One region of the Marinobacter sp. CH_CUG1437-1 genome, then DNA from elsewhere that is predicted to be linked to it. Evidence: predicted binding sites of a transcription regulator. Region 1 holds the regulator's gene; the other holds the start of a gene.
The links. The regulator FliA, encoded in region 1, starts transcription of late flagellar genes. The targets are predictions, from matches to a motif close to CTAAAGTTTNNNNNNNNNNNGCCGNTAA.
Positions count from the first base shown of each region.

Region 2: a site for FliA is predicted at 2,933-2,960, ahead of WA411_RS15300 (flagellar protein MotY). Genes of this name have one in related genera too.

Region 1 covers NZ_JAYMEW010000003.1:697,277-706,453, reverse strand. Annotated here, with positions in the region: gene WA411_RS12045 (protein phosphatase CheZ) at 1-745, opposite strand, end outside; gene cheY (chemotaxis response regulator CheY) at 766-1,149, opposite strand; gene WA411_RS12035 (RNA polymerase sigma factor FliA) at 1,312-2,055, opposite strand; gene WA411_RS12030 (MinD/ParA family protein) at 2,087-2,899, opposite strand; gene flhF (flagellar biosynthesis protein FlhF) at 2,967-4,277, opposite strand; gene flhA (flagellar biosynthesis protein FlhA) at 4,338-6,518, opposite strand; gene upp (uracil phosphoribosyltransferase) at 6,737-7,375, shown strand; gene WA411_RS12010 (uracil-xanthine permease family protein) at 7,378-8,634, shown strand; gene WA411_RS12005 (class I SAM-dependent methyltransferase) at 8,615-9,177, shown strand, end outside.
Region 2 covers NZ_JAYMEW010000006.1:29,424-38,600, forward strand. Annotated here, with positions in the region: gene WA411_RS15290 (bifunctional acetate--CoA ligase family protein/GNAT family N-acetyltransferase) at 1-830, opposite strand, end outside; gene WA411_RS15295 (histone deacetylase family protein) at 1,039-1,965, shown strand; gene WA411_RS15300 (flagellar protein MotY) at 1,972-2,889, opposite strand; gene pyrC (dihydroorotase) at 3,075-4,106, shown strand; gene rnt (ribonuclease T) at 4,151-4,807, shown strand; gene WA411_RS15315 (methyl-accepting chemotaxis protein) at 4,887-7,133, opposite strand; gene WA411_RS15320 (SDR family oxidoreductase) at 7,290-9,177, opposite strand, start outside.

The DNA of each region.
Region 1 (9,177 bases):
GTCCCGAAACTACATCTTCACGCTCATCGGCCTTGATCTGGGGCCCGACGCCCTTCTCTGCAGATTCTTCCTTCTCTTCAATCTGGTGCACGGTGCCGGTGAGCTGATCCACATGGCTGGCCATCACCACCAGGCTGAGCATCTGCTCCTCAACCTCTTTTACCAGGGCGGTGACCTTCTGGATAACCTGGCCCGTCAAATCCTGATAATCCTGAGCAAGCAGGATTTCCGACAGATTGTTGTACATGGTGTCAGCGTCGCTGGCTGTGCTGACAAAAAAGCGATCAATACGGCCGTACAGTTCCCGGAACTCCGCCGGCTGCATCTCCCGACGACGCAGACGTTGCCATTCGTCCCGCAAGGAGGCCGCTTCTTCACGAAACGCGTTGGCCACCGGCATGGTTTCCTCAACCAGGTCCATGGTGCGGTTGGCCGCTTCGCCGGTCATCTGCACAACGTATTCGAGGCGATCGGAGGCGTCTGTCATCTTCGACAGCGCTTCCTGCTGTTCCGCGTTCCGGGGGTCAATCTGGAAGTTCCGGATGGCTTCGTGCAGGCTCCGGGTCAATCGCCCTACCTCGCGGTACAGACTTTGATCCCTGACCTCGCTGAGTTCATTGATCAGGGTCATGGCTTTGGCATAATCACCGGCATCAACACTCTCTGCCAGCTCTGCTGCCTGCCGCTGGAGCTTTTCGGTCACCTCCGGCTCAAGGCCCCGATGGTTCTTTTTGCTATCGCTCATGAGAGCCATCCGACCTCTGGTTACTGGATTCTTTCAAAGATTTTCTCAATCTTTTCCTTGAGCACAGCGGCAGTGAACGGTTTGACAACGTAGCCGTTCACGCCCGCCTGAGCCGCGGCAACAATCTGGTCGCGCTTCGCCTCAGCCGTTACCATCAATACCGGCAGGGTTTTCAGATTCTCGTCAGCCCGGACAGCCTTCAGAAGATCGAACCCGGACATGCCCGGCATGTTCCAGTCGGTGACCAGAAAGTCGTATTTGCCGCTCTTCAGCATCGGCAAGGCTGTGTTGCCATCGTCTGCTTCATCGGTGTTGGTGAAGCCCAGATCACGCAGCAGGTTTTTGATGATCCGTCGCATTGTGGAGAAATCATCCACAATGAGGATTTTCATGTTTTTGTCCAATGGGACCTCCAGTTAGTAACACCCGGAATTCGTTTGACCTTCGCGTTCAAAGTCTAGCAGGCCGCTGTTTAAACCGCTTATTGTCAGACCTTTGCTTCCGTTGTAAAGCATCGGTTACCAAAAACTACAGACTGCCCCTTCGCAGACACAGACTGAACGCAATCAGCTGTCCGGTTCCTGGCGCCAATCCGACAACCGCCCCCGAAGGCGCAAGGCAGCCTGGCTGTGAATCTGGCTGACCCTGCTCTCGCTGACGCCCAGCACGGCGCCTATTTCCTTGAGGTTCAGCTCTTCCTGGTAATAAAGGCTCAGAACCAGTTTTTCCCGCTCCGGCAGGTCTTCAATGGCCTCAGCCAGGCTCCGCCGGAAGGCATCGGAGGACAACCCCTCCAGAGGGTTATCCTGCGTCTCTGTCTGTTCTATCGGCAGCTCTCCGGATTCATTGAGCTCATCGAGGCTAAAAAGTCGGCCACTGTTGGAATCGGAAAGATAGGAATGATACTCCGCAAGCTCCATGCCCAGCTCCTCGGCCACTTCCTGATCCTGGGCTTCCCGGCCAAGCCGGTCTTCCACAGCCTTGATGGCCTGGGAAATGCGACGGGCGTTTCGATGCACGGAGCGGGGAACCCAGTCGCCCTTGCGGATTTCATCGACCATCGCCCCACGAATCCGGATACCGGCGTAGGTCTCGAAGGTGGCTCCTTTGGTGGAACTGTATCGCTGGGCAGCCTCAAGCAGGCCAATCATGCCGGCCTGCATAAGATCTTCAAGCTGAACGGAAGCCGGCAGGCGGGCCATCAAATGGAGGGCGATTTTCTTGACCAGCGGCGCGTGTTGCTCAACAAGCTGAGATGCTTTCTGCGCACCCGACTGGTTATAGATTCCGAGGTTTTTCGCCAATGTCATGTATCCGGTTTCTTGTTTGACTGGATCCGATTCAGACTTCGACGAGCCGCTCCACAAAGAATTCCAGATGTCCACGGGGTGAGGACGGCAACGGCCAGCTGTCTACCTTGTCGGCCAGAGACTTGATGGCCAGGGAGGCTTTCGCTCTGGGATAGGCATCCAGCACTGCCCTCTGTCTCTGGACTGCTTTCTTCACCGCCTCATCGTAGGGGACTATACCGACATATTGTAGTGCCACATCGAGGAAGCGCTCGGTGACCCGAGTCAGTTTTTCGAACAGATGCCGGCCTTCCTGCTCATTCCGCACCTGGTTGGCAAGAATGCGGAAACGATTGGTTCCATAATCCCGGTTCATCAGCTTGATCAGGGCGTAGGCATCGGTGATGGACGTGGGTTCGTCACACACAACCAACAGTAACTCCTGGGACGCCCTGAGAAAGCTGACCACCGATTCGGAGATACCGGCGGCGGTGTCGACGATCAGGACATCGATCTGATCCCCCAGCTCGCTGAACGCATTAATAAGCCCGGCATGCTCCATGGGACTGAGCTGGGTCATCCGCTGGGTACCTGACGAGGCAGGAACGATCTTTATGCCGCCGGGACCATTTACCAGAACGTCCTTGAGGTCACAGTCGCCTGCCAGAACATCCTGAAGGTTACGGTTGGCGGTGATGCCCAGCAATACGTCGATGTTGGCGAGCCCAAGATCGGCGTCGAGCAGCACCACTCTCCGGCCTTTCTGCGCCAGGGCAATTCCGAGGTTGACCGACACGTTACTCTTGCCGACTCCACCTTTACCGCCGGAAACTGCAATCACCTGTACCGGATGTGCTCTGCTCATACTGTTTTTTGTCTCTCGCCACGTTTCGCCGGTGCGTTTCCGACGCCTGCTGTCAATCTGCCCGGTCTCAGGCGTGCTCTTTCAGGCCCTCTGCGACCGCCTGCTGTTGCTGGAGTGTTTTAAGCCGATCCACGGCCAGCCGCACCAGCGGAACAGCTTCTGCGTGGTGCAGATCTTCAGGAATCTTCTGCCCGTCTGTGTAGTAGGCTACCGGGAGACCGGTTTCCATGACAAAGCCGAGGGACTCACCCAGTGTCAGGGCCTCATCGATCTTGGTCATCACACAGCCCGCAAGATTTGCCATCTTATAGCAATGCCAGACGGATTTCATGATGCGCGGCTGACTGGTTGCCGAGACGACCAGGTGCGTTTTGACATTGTGATGGCTGCGAGCCAGTTCGGCCAGCTGTTCCTGATAACCTTTATCCGAACTTGTCAGCCCGGCAGTATCAATCAGAACCAGGTGACGGTCTGACAGCTCGTCCAGAATATCGTCCAGGCTGTGAGCCTCATCCACCACCCGAACCGGCACATTCAGGATACGACCAAACACGAACAGCTGCTCGTGCGCCGCCACCCGATATCGATCGGTGGTAACCAGAGCCAGGGAGTCGGAGCCATGCTTGAGCACATACCGCGCCGCCAGCTTTCCAATCGTGGTGGTCTTGCCGGAACCGGTAGGACCCACCAGCGCATAGGCGCCCCCCTCATCAAGCCACTCCATGCGAGAGGTCCGAACGCCGGTGCAGAGCATTTTCAGGGACTGCTTCCAACCATCTTCCAGTCGCCCTGCCTTATGGCGACGGGAAATTGACCCTGCCAGTTCGCTGCCCAGGCCGAATTCCTGCAGGCGCTCGGCCAGCCTTTGCTGAACAGCCGTGTTTGTCGAAACCACCGGGTCCGGCTGCGGGCGACCACCCTGCATCATATCCCTGAGGGAGCTGATCTCGGCGCGCATCTGTGCGAGTTCATCAGAGTAGACATCCTTCGGCGCCTGGGTCTCAGCCACACTATCACTGAAATCGCCGCCGACCGTTTCCTGAACAGCAGCGAACGACGGACCTGCGTAGCCGGCTCCCTGGGAGGCACGCCTTTCCCTGACTTCACGGATGCGGTCACGGGATCGGCTCAATTCATCCTCGAGACGACGATGTTGGTCAGCCTGCATTTCTGCCAGGCGGGATCCGTTGGTGGCTTCTTCGGCCTGGTTGCCCAGGCGCTGGCGCGCCATGTTTTCGTCATAGTCCAGCGCCGTCACGATTTCGACACCACCGTCGACCCGACGGTTGGAAAGAATCACGGCATCCGGCCCCATCTGTTCACTGACCTGTTTCAGCGCCTCTGCCATGGTCTGAGCAAAAAACCGTTTTACTTTCATGATGCCTCTTCCTCCACCGGCAACGCCGTGCCGGCGCTGTCCGCTCTGTCATCCGCGCCGTTACTGGCCAACGGACGCCACGATCGTAATCTGTTTGTTATCCGGAATTTCCTGGTACGAGAGCACGTGCAGTCGCTCTACCCCATAGCTGGCAAACTTCGCCAGGACCGGCCGCAGTGGCCCGGACACCAGCAGAATGGCCGGTTTGCCAAGCATCTCCTGGCGCTGGACGCTCTCCTGAAGCGATCGCTGGAGCTTCTCCACCATATTCGGCTCCAGAACCAGGCCAATGTCTTCCTGACCGCCGGATTGTTGACTCTGCTGAACAGACTTCAGCAATAACTGTTCCAAGTCCGGATCCAGGGTGATCACCGGTATCTCCGATTCGTTGCCGCAGATGCTCTGGACAATCATCCGGCGCAGGGACTGCCGGGCTACCGTGGTCAGCAGCTTGGGATCCTGGCTCTTCGGATGAACATTCACGATGGCCTCGGCAATGGACCGCATATCCCGGATCGGCACTTCCTCCTTCAGCAGGTTCTGCAAGACCTTCAGGAGCAGACTGATTGAAACGGTGGTGGGTACCAGCTCTTCGGCCAGCTTCGGAGAAATCTTCTCAAGCTGATCCAGCCACTTCTGGACTTCCTCGTGGCCCAGCAGTTCGTGGGCGTGTTTCTGCAACACCTGGTTCAGATGGGTCGCAACCACGGTACTGGCATCGACCACGGTATAGCCCAGGGTCTGGGCCTGGTCTTTCTTATCGGGCTCGATCCAGCAGGCATCCAGACCGAACGCCGGATCCTTGCCCTCAATTCCCTCGACCTTCCCAAACACCTGGCCTGGGTCGATGGCCAGCTCCCGGTCCGGGTGAATCTCCGCCTCGGCAATGGTCACGCCCATCAGGGTAATGCGATAGACGTTGGGCATCAGATCGAGATTGTCGCGAATGTGGACCGAGGGCATCAGGAAACCCAGATCCTGGGACAGTTTTTTACGAACACCCTTGATGCGACTGAGCAACTGACCGCCCTGGGACTTATCCACCAGCGGAATCAGCCGATACCCCACTTCCAGACCGACGATATCGACGGTGGAGACATCGTCCCAGCCCAGCTCTTTGGTCTCTCCGGGTGCCGGCAGCTGACGACTCTGATCGCCACCCGCGTCTCCGCCCGGCGGCAGATCCCGCCCCGCCGGTCGCGGTGCCGCGCCGCCAGCGCCCCTGGCCGGGAAGGCGCCCTCCTCCTCGACAGTCTGCCTCTGGTGTTTCCAGATATACCAGGCAGCACCGCCGGCCAGCGCACCAAGACCCAGGAAGGCCACGTGAGGCATGCCGGGAATCAGGCCGAGGATAATCAGGATTCCAGCCGCAATGGACAGAGCCTTCGGCGCACTGAACATCTGCTGCAGGATCTGGCCGCCCATGTCCTGGCTGGAAGTGACCCGCGTTACCATGATCGCCGCAGACGTGGACAGCAGCAGCGAGGGAATCTGTGCCACCAGGCCGTCACCAATGGTCAATAGCGCATAGCGCTCCATGGCCAGCCCGAAATCCAGGCCATGCTGGAGCATACCGATGGCGATCCCGCCGACGATGTTAATGGCAAGAATGAGCAAGCCGGCAATGGCATCGCCTTTAACGAACTTGGACGCACCGTCCATGGAACCATAGAAATCCGCCTCCTGGGCAATCTCGGCCCGGCGATGCTTGGCTTCGTCCTGATTGATCAGGCCGGCGTTGAGATCCGCATCAATGGCCATCTGTTTGCCGGGCATGGCATCCAGGGTGAAACGGGCACTTACTTCGGAGACCCGGCCGGCGCCCTTTGTGACCACCAGGAAGTTGATGATCATAAGAATCGCGAAGACCACCAGACCCACGGCGTAGTTGCCACCAATAAGTACCGCACCAAAGGATTCGATCACCTTACCGGCAGCGTCGCCGCCCTCGTGGCCGTTCAACAGAACGATCCGCGTAGACGCCACGTTCAGGGCCAGACGCAGCAGCGTGGCCACCAGCAATACCGTGGGGAAAGAGGCAAACTCCATGGGCCTCAGGGCGTAGACACAGACCAGCAGAATGACAATCGACAGGGTGATGTTGAACGTGAAGAACACGTCCAGCAAAAACGCCGGCATGGGCAGAATCATCATACCGAGCAAGCCCATCAGCATGATGGGAATGCCCAGATTTCCCCGCGTCAGGGTTTTGACGTTATTGAGGACTAAAGCTCTGTCCATGCCGGATACTTCTCCGATTGGCCGTGCCTGCAGGCGTTTCAAAGGTCGAAAATCTGACGCGGCGGCGTCGTTTGGAAGAGTTATCGCAAGATCCGTACCAGCCCTTAGTGGATTTCCGCGAACCGGCCATTTGCGGCCTGACTCGCCTTGCCAGATGCGGTATCCTTGCGCCATTTAAATGCGACGCTAAAACCCCAACCAGACACACAGGTGACCCCATGCCAATCCACGAGGTAAAACACCCTCTGATCCGCCACAAGCTCGGCATCATGCGCCGTGCGGATATCAGCACCAAGAATTTCCGGGAGCTGGCACAGGAAGTTGGTGCACTTCTGACCTACGAGGCCACCAAGGACTTCAACCTGCAGGAAAAGACCATCGAAGGCTGGGCCGGCCCAGTGAATGTGGAACAGATTCACGGCAAGAAAGTCACCATCGTTCCGATCCTCCGGGCCGGGCTTGGCATGCTCGACGGTGTTCTGAGCCTCATTCCTGTTGCCCGGGTCAGTGTTGTCGGCCAGATCCGCAACGAGGAAACACTCGAGGCCAGCACCTACCTGGAAAAACTGGTGGGTGAGCTGGATCAGCGAATGGCCATGATCGTCGATCCCATGCTCGCTACCGGCGGCTCCATGATTTCCACCATCGACCTGCTCAAGAAAGCCGGCAGCACCGAGATCCGGGCCCTGGTTCTGGTAGCCGCGCCCGAGGGCGTCAAGAAGGTTCTCGAGGCTCATCCGGACGTGTCGATCTACACGGCCTCCGTTGATGAACGCCTGAACGAGAAAGGTTATATCCTTCCGGGCCTCGGCGATGCCGGCGACAAGATCTTCGGCACCAAGCAGAAGGACGTTTAAGCATGCAGGATCATACCAACGACCCGGTCTGGAAACAGGCCATTGCCGGCTCACAAATGCTACTAGTTGCCTTCGGCGCCCTGGTGCTGATGCCATTGATCACCGGCCTGGATCCCAACGTGGCCCTGTTCACCGCCGGTCTGGGCACCCTGATATTTCACGTGGTGACCGGCGGGCAGATCCCGATTTTCCTGGCGTCCTCCTTCGCCTTTATTGCCCCCGTAATCGCCTCCAAAGGCCGGTTTGGCATGGAAGAAACCCTGGGCGGCCTGATGGCCGCAGGTATTCTCTACATCTTCCTGAGTGGCCTGGTTCGGATGCGAGGAACCGGCTTTGTCCGCCGCCTGCTGCCGCCAGTGGTCATCGGCCCCGTGATCATGACCATCGGTCTCGGGCTGGCACCGGTTGCGGTTCACATGGCCTCCGGCCGTACAGGTGACGGCGCCAACCAGCTGATCCCCTACGACACCGCCATCTGGATCGCGATGATCTCTCTGGCCGTAACCATCATCATGTCGGTCTGGGCCAAGGGCATCTTCCGCCTGATTCCCATCATGTTCGGCGTGATCACCGGCTACATCCTCTCCGCGTTTGCCGGCATCGTAGATACTACGCCCATCAAAGAAGCTGCCTGGTTTGCCGTTCCTAGCTTCGTTGCGCCCGAGTTCAGCTGGGGCGCCGTGCTGTTCATGATTCCGGTGGCCATCGCCCCGGCCATCGAACACATCGGCGACGTGCTGGCCATCGGCAACGTGACCCGTAAGAACTATCTGGAAAAGCCGGGCCTGCATCGCACCCTGCTGGGTGACGGCCTGGCCACCAGCGCTGCTTCCATGCTCGGCGGACCGCCCAACACCACTTATTCGGAAGTCACCGGCGCAGTCATGCTGACCAAGAACTTCAACCCGAAGGTTATGTGGTGGGCGGCCGGCGCTGCCATCGTTCTGGCCTTTGTTGGCAAGTTCGGCGCGGCACTGCAGACCATCCCGGTCCCGGTTATGGGCGGTATCCTGTGCCTGCTGTTCGGCTCCATTGCCGTGGTTGGCCTTAACACGCTGATCCGTCACCAGGTGGACCTGTCACAGTCTCGCAATCTGGTGATCGTCGGGGTCACCCTGGTGTTCGGTATCGGCGGGATGGTACTCGGGCACCTGGAAGGCATCGCACTGTGCGCGGTGGCTGCCATCATCCTGAACCTGATCCTCCCCGGCAGCCGCGAGGCATGGGGTAAAGCGGTTTATGAGCAGAAAGCGGACTGATAGCTCCGGCATCAGTTTCACTGCCCTCTACACCGGTGCCGTCTGGCACCGGTACGGGCTTTCTGACGATACCCTGGCAACGGAAAAAGGCCGCTGGCTATACCGCCTGATGACACCCTTCGAGGCCGCCAGCAAGGCGGCCATCGGTGGCAACATCCGCACCTTCCTTCTGCAACGCCATCTGATCATCGACCACCTGATCGACCAGGCCATCCGCGACAAAGGCATCACCCAGGTGCTGGAAATCGCGTGCGGTATGTCTCCCCGGGGCATGCGGTTACGCCAGAAACATCCCCTGCTCCACATGGTCGAAGCCGACCTGCCCGACATGGCCGCCCGCAAGGCCCTCCGCCTGATGGCCACTGGCCGCCTCGGCGACCATCACCAGGTCACGCCCATCGATATCCTCGCGGATCACGGCGAGTACCAACTGGAAAAAGTAATCGACCGGGTATTCGAGAACAACGAGCCGGTAATCATCGTCACCGAAGGCCTGACCAGCTATTTTTCCCTGGAAACCATCACCGAGTTCTGGCGCAGACT
Region 2 (9,177 bases), on a different contig from region 1:
CCGGCCCGCTGGAGCATGGCATCGTATATCGGATCGCTGCGCTTCAAACCGGCCGGCAGATCGTGGGGAAACCACTCCGATTCCGGTACCCGCCCGGATTTTACTGCGATCACTGGCTTGGTGCGGGAGGCTACCCGCACCGCCGACATAAACCGCCGGGCATTCGGAATGTTCTCGATGTGCAGAAGAATCGCGCGGGTCTGGGTGTCCTGCGCCAGATAGTCGATCAGATCGTCGTGATCGATATCCATGCCATCGCCGAGGGTCAGGAAGTAGGAAAACCCCACCCCCCGGGCAAAGGCCCAGTCTATAACCGAACTGGCAATGGTGCCGGATTGGCCTACGAAAGCAACCCGTCCCGGGATCGCGCCCATGTGGGCATAGGTGGCGTTCAGGCTACGTGCCGGAACCATCAAACCAATCGTGTTGGGGCCGAGCACCCGGATCCCGGTTTCCCTGGCGGCCTCGCGTACGGAATACATCAAAGGCTGACCGGTTTTACTGTGAGTACGAGACATTCCACCGGTCATGACAATGGCGGTGCGCACCCCGGCTTCCCCGAGCCGCTTGATGGTCTTGGCCACAGTATCCGGCGGCGTGCAGATAATGGCCAGATCCGGGGAAAAGTCCATTTTGGAGACTTTCTTGACGCAGGGTACACCGTGCACGTTGTCGTAATCGTTCTGGTTGACCACCAGCAGGCGCCCCGGATAACCGCCACCCATCAGGTTCCGCAATACCATGCCGCCAAGATTGTCTGCCCGCTCCGACGCACCGATCACCGCAATGGACGCGGGATTGAAAAGGCTCTCCAGATACCGGGTGCTCAAGCTGACTCTCCTATGTGAGTGGCCGGCAGGCCGTTGGCGAATAAATGTAATAAAACAGGTTACTTATGAGTGTAACCCTTATCTTAGGCCCTGATTCCCCGATGTGAAATGGCTATCGTCCCTATAAGACCAAAGAAACACGGCATCAGGCGGTTTTCCCTGATAAGCTTGAAGAAAATATAAGCACATCGAAGGCAGTTCGAGACGTATGACCACGGCATTCTTTTCCCACGATGACTTCATGAAACACAACATGGGGCCGGAACATCCGGAAAGCCCTGAGCGTCTGGCGGCGATCATCAGCTACCTGGCTGATACCGGTCTTGATCAGAAGCTCGACTGGGTGAGGCCGGAAGAGATCACCCGGGACCAGTTATTGACGGTGCATCCCGAAAAGTACCTGCATCAACTCGATCTGATGCAACCCACAAGGGGCCGCGTGTTTACCGATCCGGATACGGCCATGATGCCGGACACTTTGCGGGCAGCCCGCCTTGCCGCTGGCGCCAACATCCAGGCCGTGGATATGGTTATGAGTAGCCAGGTAACCAACGCCTTCGTTTGCGCGCGCCCGCCCGGCCATCATGCCGAGCGAGCGAAATCCATGGGCTTCTGCTTCTACAATAACGTCGCCCTGGCCGCCATGCGCGCTCTCACCTTCCATCACCTTGAACGGGTCGCGATCATTGATTTCGATGTGCACCAGGGCAACGGAACCGTGGACATTGTCGGTGGTGACGAGCGAATCCTGATGTGCTCCAGCTTCCAGCACCCGTTCTACCCGCATTCCCATGTGCACCGCCAGGCCGACAACATCGTCAACATTCCGATTGCAGCGAACTGTTCGTCTGAAGAGTATCGGAAACAGGTGGAGGCAGGTTGGCTGAAGCGGCTGAACGACTTCAAACCGCAACTCATTCTGATTTCCGCGGGTTTTGATGCCCATAGACTTGACCCGATGGCGGAACTTAATCTGGATACCGACGACTACCGCTGGTTGACGGAAATGATCGTGTCTGTTGCACGCGAGCACAGCAACGACCGCATCATTTCAACGCTGGAGGGCGGATACCACCTGAGGGCCCTGGCAGAAAGCGTAAACGCCCATCTGGAAGTATTGAACTCGGTTTACTGAAAGCGATTATCCCCGGGGCTCGCCGCCATACCCGTTGGCCTGCTGAAGCTCCGGGCGATCACCTGCCCTCTGCAAGCGGATATTGGTGCGGCGGTTATCCGCCGGCCGGTTGGATACCGGGTATTGGTCACCGTGGGCCCGAACGGTAATCATGTTTTCATCAATACCGCTCGCCTTGAGGTAGTCGGCCACCACGTTGGCACGATCTTCGGAAAGCGCGCGGTTGTCGATACGACTGCCAATGCTGTCACTGTGGCCATCCACGAAAATTCTCTCAACCGTGGTGTCGGCATTCACGTAGCGCACGATGTTGTCCAGCAACTGCCTGTCGGCGTCAGACAGTTGAGTGCTGCCACTGGCAAAGGGCACCCTTGAACGCTGAATCTGATCAAAGTTCACCGGCAAGAGATTCGACGTGCAGCGCTGATAGCGCTGGTATTCACCAGCAAAATTGATATTGGACACCTGCACCCGCACCGGACGACCATCAAACCAGGATTCCCGGGTAACCGTGGGGCGCATACCCTCCAGCAGGCCGTGGGCAACAACAAAGGCCTGGCGTGTATCCAGGGAGACCTGGCGGCGATCATCCGACACATTGACCGTGCCCAGGGGCTTCGGCGCCACACCCGGACGCCAGGCCGGTGCCTCCACCACGAGACTCCCCCGCCCTGGTCGCATTGGTGTCGAATCAGACTCCAGGAAAAAGCTCAGACTTTCACCCGCGCGATGATTGAACACGGCCCGACCGTAACCGGGAACCTCGTGCACCAGGCGACACTCGAATACCGATTCGGCAAGATACCACTGGCTATTCTCGATACCGGCACCATAGCTGGCAGCCTGCCCGGCAGCCGGCAAAAGCAGCACAGGAAGACTGCAAGCCAGCAGTGTATTGAGACGTTTTCCGAGGCGGAATCCCATAGTACGTGCCATCAGTGTCCGGTAGTTAACAGATTCTGATTGCTTAACGGCCCGCGTCTGCCTTTCTTTAGCTCCGGGCGGAAAACAATCACCCGCGCCTTCTGGTATAATTCGCCAAATTTTTCGGGGCTCTATCCTCCAGGGCCCCACAGCACGCCTCGCATAAGGTATTGCGGACAACTGCCATGACAGAAAAGCTTACTCTTACCCGGCCCGACGACTGGCACCTTCACGTTCGGGATGGTGACATTCTTAGCGACGTGGTACCGGCCACAGCGGCCTGCTTCGGCCGCGCCATCATCATGCCTAACCTGGTGCCACCGGTCACAACCGCCGCTGATGCCACAGCCTATCGGGAGCGGATTCTCGCGGCTGCCAAAGGCACCGGCTTCGAGCCGTTGATGACCCTGTACCTGACCGAGAGCATGACACCGGAAACCATCCGCGAGGCCAAAGCCGCCGGTGTTGTGGCCGCCAAGCTTTACCCGGCGGGAGCGACAACGAACTCCGACTCCGGAGTGAAGGATATACGGAACATCTATCCCGTGCTGGAAGCAATGGCAGACTGCGGCATGCTTCTTCTGGTTCATGGTGAAGTAACCGACGCCGATATCGATATCTTTGACCGTGAAAAGGTGTTTCTCGAGCGGGTCCTGGCCCCCACCCTGGAGGCTTTCCCGAATCTCAAGGTTGTGCTGGAACATATTACGACAGCCGATTCCGCCGAGTTTGTCCAGCAGCACACCGGCGACAACCTTGCCGCGACGCTGACGCCCCAGCATTTGATGTATAACCGCAACCATATGCTGGTCGGCGGCATTCGCCCGCACCTTTATTGCCTGCCAATTCTGAAGCGCAACCGCCATCAGAAGGCGTTGCGGGACGCAGTAGTCAGCTGCGACAAACGCTTTTTCCTGGGCACGGATTCTGCTCCCCATGCCAAGGATCGCAAGGAGGCTGCCTGCGGCTGTGCTGGCTGTTACTCAGCCTATGGCGCCATCGGCCTGTATGCGGATATTTTTGAAGAGCTTGGCATTCTGGACAAGCTTGAGGCATTCGCCAGCTTCAACGGCCCTGACTTCTACGGCCTGCCGCGCAACACCGATACCATTACCCTGGTTCGCGAACCCTGGACCATGCCGGCGGAGCTGCCATTGGCTGACGGAACCATCGTGCCTCTCAAGGCAGGTGAAACCGTTCACTGGCGACTGGCGTAAACCTGATCTATTCCTTCTCACCCACGGCCAAGACCGGAGCTTGAGTGACTGACGAAAACAAACCACCGCATCCCATGTCCCGCCGCTTCCGCGGATTTCTACCCGTTGTCGTCGACGTGGAAACCGCAGGATTCAATCCCGAGCGGGATGCCCTGCTGGAGGTGGCGGCGGTAATACTGACCATGGACGACGACGGCTGGGTGCGGCGAGCGGAGACCCACGTACAACAGATTGATCCCTTTGAAGGCGCCAATCTGGAGCAATCCGCCCTGGATTTCACCGGCATCGATCCGTGGAATCCAGAGCGTGAAGCGGTTCCCGAGCGGGAAGGTCTCAGTGAAATCTTCAGCCCGATTCGCAAGGCAGTGAAAAACCACGACTGCAAGCGGGCCGTTCTGGTGGGACATAACGCCACTTTTGACCACAATTTCATCTTTGCGGCCGCACTGCGAGCAGATATCCGGCGCAATCCATTTCATCCCTTTTCCACTTTCGATACCGCCACTCTGGCCGGCCTGGCGTACGGCCATACGGTTCTGGCCCAGGCTTGTAAGATCGCGGGCATTCCGTTCAGCAATAAGGAAGCCCACTCCGCAGCCTATGATGCGGAAAAGACTGCGGACCTGTTCTGCGGCATTGTGAATCGATGGAAAGAGCTGGGCGGCTTTCCACCTCCTGTGATCCCCGAAGAGACCGAGTAACCGCCATTAAAAAAACCCGCCGTAGCGGGTTTTTATTTGTGTGCCGAGCATGGCCTAAGATTTCAACGCCTTCTGGTACTCAGCTGACTTTAAACCGGGACAGCGAATCCTTGAGCTGATGAGACAACTCGGCCAGGTCACCACTGGCTTCTGATATCTGGGCCATGGCCTGTTTGGTCTCAACGGACTTTTCTGCAATTGTAGATACGTTGCGCGTTACTTCTTCGGCTGTGGCTGATTGCTCTTCGGATGCAGTTGCAATCTGCTCCGCCATACCGGACATCCGGGTGACCTCCTCCACTGCCTCGCGAAGCTGTAATACAACGGCTCCTGCCCGCTCGGAAATACCGCTGGCCTGGACGCTGCAGCGGGTAACCACCTGTGAAGCACGCTCCGACGAATTCACCAGAGTTTCGATGGAACTACTGATCTCCTCGGTCGCCTTCTGGCTATTCTGGGCCAGGCTGCGCACCTCATCCGCAACCACCGCGAAGCCCCGGCCCTGTTCACCGGCCCGGGCCGCTTCAATAGCGGCATTCAGAGCCAGCAAATTGGTCTGGTCGGCGATGGACTTTATCGAATCCAGAACCCTGGTGATGGATTCCATATTCTTTCGCAAGTCCTCTATGCCGGCCTCAGCTTCCTCCAGTTCCCTGGCCATAGCACGGGTGTCCTCAGCGGAGGATTCCACCTCGGCTGCGCTGCGGCTGACCGCCTCATGAGTGCGCTTGGCGCTGGCTGCCGATTCCGCGGTGTTCTGGGACACTTCGTTGATGGCGGAGGACATTTCCTCAATGGCCGACGCCACCTGCTCAGTCTGCTCTGCCTGCTGATTCACACTCTCCAGAGTATGTGAGGAAGTACCCGACAATTGTTCAGATGCACTGGCCTGGCGCTGGGAAGCCTCCTCGACCCTGAAGATCACTTCTTTCAGGTCCGACACCATTTTGAGCATGGAGCCGTAAACACCCGTTGCCCTGTCACTTTCGGACGAATCGATGACCAGATTACCCGCAGCCACCTGCTCCGCCAGTGCCTGCAATTCGGCCGGGTCTCTGCCGAGGGGTTTCATGATCCGCACTGCGGTCCAGACCGCCACGGCCACTACAGCCAGGATCACAATAGCAATGGCTATCGCGGCCAGCGTCCACATTTCACGCACGGGCGCCAAGGCCTCGTCTTCGCTGATCTCCGCCACCAGCGCCCAGTTCAACCCGCCTACAGCAACTGGCCTGTGGGCGGAAAACACTGGTTCGCCCCGGTAGGACGTAACCACGCCTTCACCGGAATTCCCAGCCAGAGCTTCATCCACCGATGTCGAACTTATGCGCCCATTCTCCGGGTCGGCAAAGGAAGCGACAACGCTGCGGTTTTCCGGATCCAGGTATGAGTCTGACCGCATCAGGTTATCCGGGCCCACCAGATAGGCATCCCCGGTTTCGCCCATGCCATCTCGCTCCATCATGATGTCGTTCAGGCTGTCGATGGGGAACTGGAAGGCCAGCACGGCCAGCCGCTCATCCTTTTCGGAATATATGGGGGTTGCCACAAATCCGGCGGGCGCACCGTAGGACGGTACATACCGAGTAAAATCAACAAAAGTCGGAGCAGTATCCTGTCCGTCAGACAGCGCCTGACGATAAGCTGCCGCAAGGCCGGAATCCGCGTAGGGACCGTCTTTCAGGGAGGTAGCAAAATCAACCTCTTTGGCTACGGAATAGATAACATGGCCTGTATCGGCATCAATGAGATAAATATCGTAGTAGCCGAACGCCTCCTGAAACTCCTTGAACGAGGTGTGCCACTGTTTGTGAAGGGTGTTATAAAACTGCGCGATATGGACGTCGGCCGATACCAATTCGTCTTTCTGCCCCACAGGATTCGGGTTGTCCACGATGTAACCCATCTGCAGAGCCAGGCTGTTTTTGCTGAGGGATGCAACGAAATCCGAGGCTGAACGTCCCTTAGCACCACCATTTTGCTGTAAGGGTGGCAAGAAATTCTGCTGATAATAAGCCTCGACGTTTTCTCGTAAGGTCGACTGCTCCTCTTGTACCAGTTTTTCGTAATTCTGAAATGCCAAACCAAACCCCTGGGCCGCCGTTCGGGTCCCGCGATTATTGGCCATGGCTTTCAGCTGCCGGGCAATAGTGCTGAGATAATCTTCAACACTATGCTGCTTGTTGGTAGCCGCAATAGAGAGTTGTTGCAACGCCTGTTCCGTCAGGCTCTGTCGGGCAATTTCGGCGTTAAAAAACGAGATGGCAATGACGGGAAGCAGGCCAACCAGCAGCAAGGTCAGCAAAAGACGTTTCTTGAGAGTCATCAATAGCCCTTCTTTTATATTGTTCTTATGTTAACCATCGGCTATCGGCAGGTTTTCTTTAGCCCAGAACAACTCAAAAAAGAGGCGAATCTTGTTTAACCAATTGAAATGGGAGGGGAAGTAACTCCCCTCCCACTCGATTCAGGCGCTACCACGTTACCAGTAGATGCCCCGCATGATGGCGGCGAAAGCCACCTGCTCTGTGGACACCTTCGGCTTCTCGCCGGATCGACTGCCGGCGGCGGCAGGTGAATCCGGGAACATCCGGTAACCGGTGTTCATGACAATCTCGCCCATCTTGGGTGCCAGGGCATGCAGCACCTGGGCAAAAATCCCGAGACGAGTCGCGATGCGTTTCGGTCGATAAACAATCGCGTCAGCGACCATGCCTGCGGCCTCGTCCGGCGTCAGGGTAGGCACAGAATCGTAGATCTTGGTCGGCGCAATCATCGGGGTCTTCACCAACGGCATGTTGATGGTGGTGAAGGTCACGTTGCGATCTGACCACTCCGCAGCAGCGCAACGGCTGAATGCATCCAGGGCAGACTTGGACGCCACGTAGGCCGAGAATCGGGGCGCGTTGGTCAACACCCCGATAGACGAGATGTTCACTACGTGCCCTCGGCGGTTCTCCAGCATCTTCGGCGCAAAGCCCATGATCAGGCGCACGGAACCGAAGTAGTTCAGCTGCATGGTGCGCTCGAAATCGTGGAATCGATCGAACGACAGGTCCAGTGACCGGCGAATGGAACGCCCGGCATTGTTGACCAGCACATCCACGTGGCCGTGGTTATCCAGAACGGTCTTCACAAACTCATCGCACGCGTCCATGTCGGAGAAATCGCACGGATAGGCGTGCACGCTCGCTCCGCGAGACTCCAGCTCCGCGGTCACTTCCTTCAGACGCTCCAGTTTCCGGGCGCCGATCACCAGGATGGCGCCAGCGTCTGCCAGTTTTTGCGCCGTGGCCAGACCGATACCGGACGTTGCACCTGTCACTACGCACACGCGACCTTCAACCGTGCCCTTGAGCGTGCGGTCCTTGAACAGGTCCGGGTCCAGATTGCGCTCCCAGTAGTCCCAGATCACCGGCGCGTAGTCCGGCAGCCGGGGCACTTCAATACCGGTGCCTTTCAAAACGCGCTCGGTTTCACGGGCGTCGAACCGGGTCGGGTAATTGATGAATGACATCACGGAGGGCGGAATGCCCATGTCGTCGAGGATTGCCGAGGTCAGCCGCTTCACGGGCGGAAGATTCTTCAGACTCTGGCGAATGAACGGCGGAATAAAGCCGAACATTCTGGAATCAATCCGCATCCCCATCTTGGGTGCGTGCCCCGCCTCACTAAAGATATTGAGGATTTCGCCAACCTTGTACGGATCACTGTCCACCAGGTGGAAGCACTTGCCGTCTTCACCCTCAAGGTGGGCAATGTGGTCCATGGCGTTAACTACGAAATCCACCGGCACAATGTTCAGACGCCCGCCTTCGACACCAATGGTCGGCACCCACTGGGGTAGCGCATGGCGAATTTTCTGAATCATCTTGAAGAAGTAGTAGGGGCCATCCACCTTGTCCATTTCGCCGGTGGAAGAATGACCAATTACCATGCCCGGGCGGTAAATGCGGAAGGGAACCTTACATTCCTCCCGAACCACCTTTTCAGATTCGTGCTTGGTGCGCAGGTAAGGATGGTCCAGCTTCTCGGCTTCCTCGAACATGTCTTCGCGGAAAATCCCCTTGAACAGCCCGGCAGCCGCGATGGAAGACACGTGATGGAAGTGTTTGGCGCCCATTGCCTCGGCAGCACTCACCGCAGCCCGAGTGCCCTCGATGTTGGTCGCCTGCTGAGCTTCTTCGTCGGCCCCCATGTCGTACACGGCGGCGAGGTGAAAGAAGTGGTCGATTTTCCCTTTCAGGGCTTTCAGTGTCTTGGCGTCAATACCCAGATTTTTGCTGGTCAGGTCGCCTATGACAGCCTTCACCTGGGTTTCATCCGCACCCCACCGCTCGCGCAATTTGTCCAACTTGTCCTGGGATTGT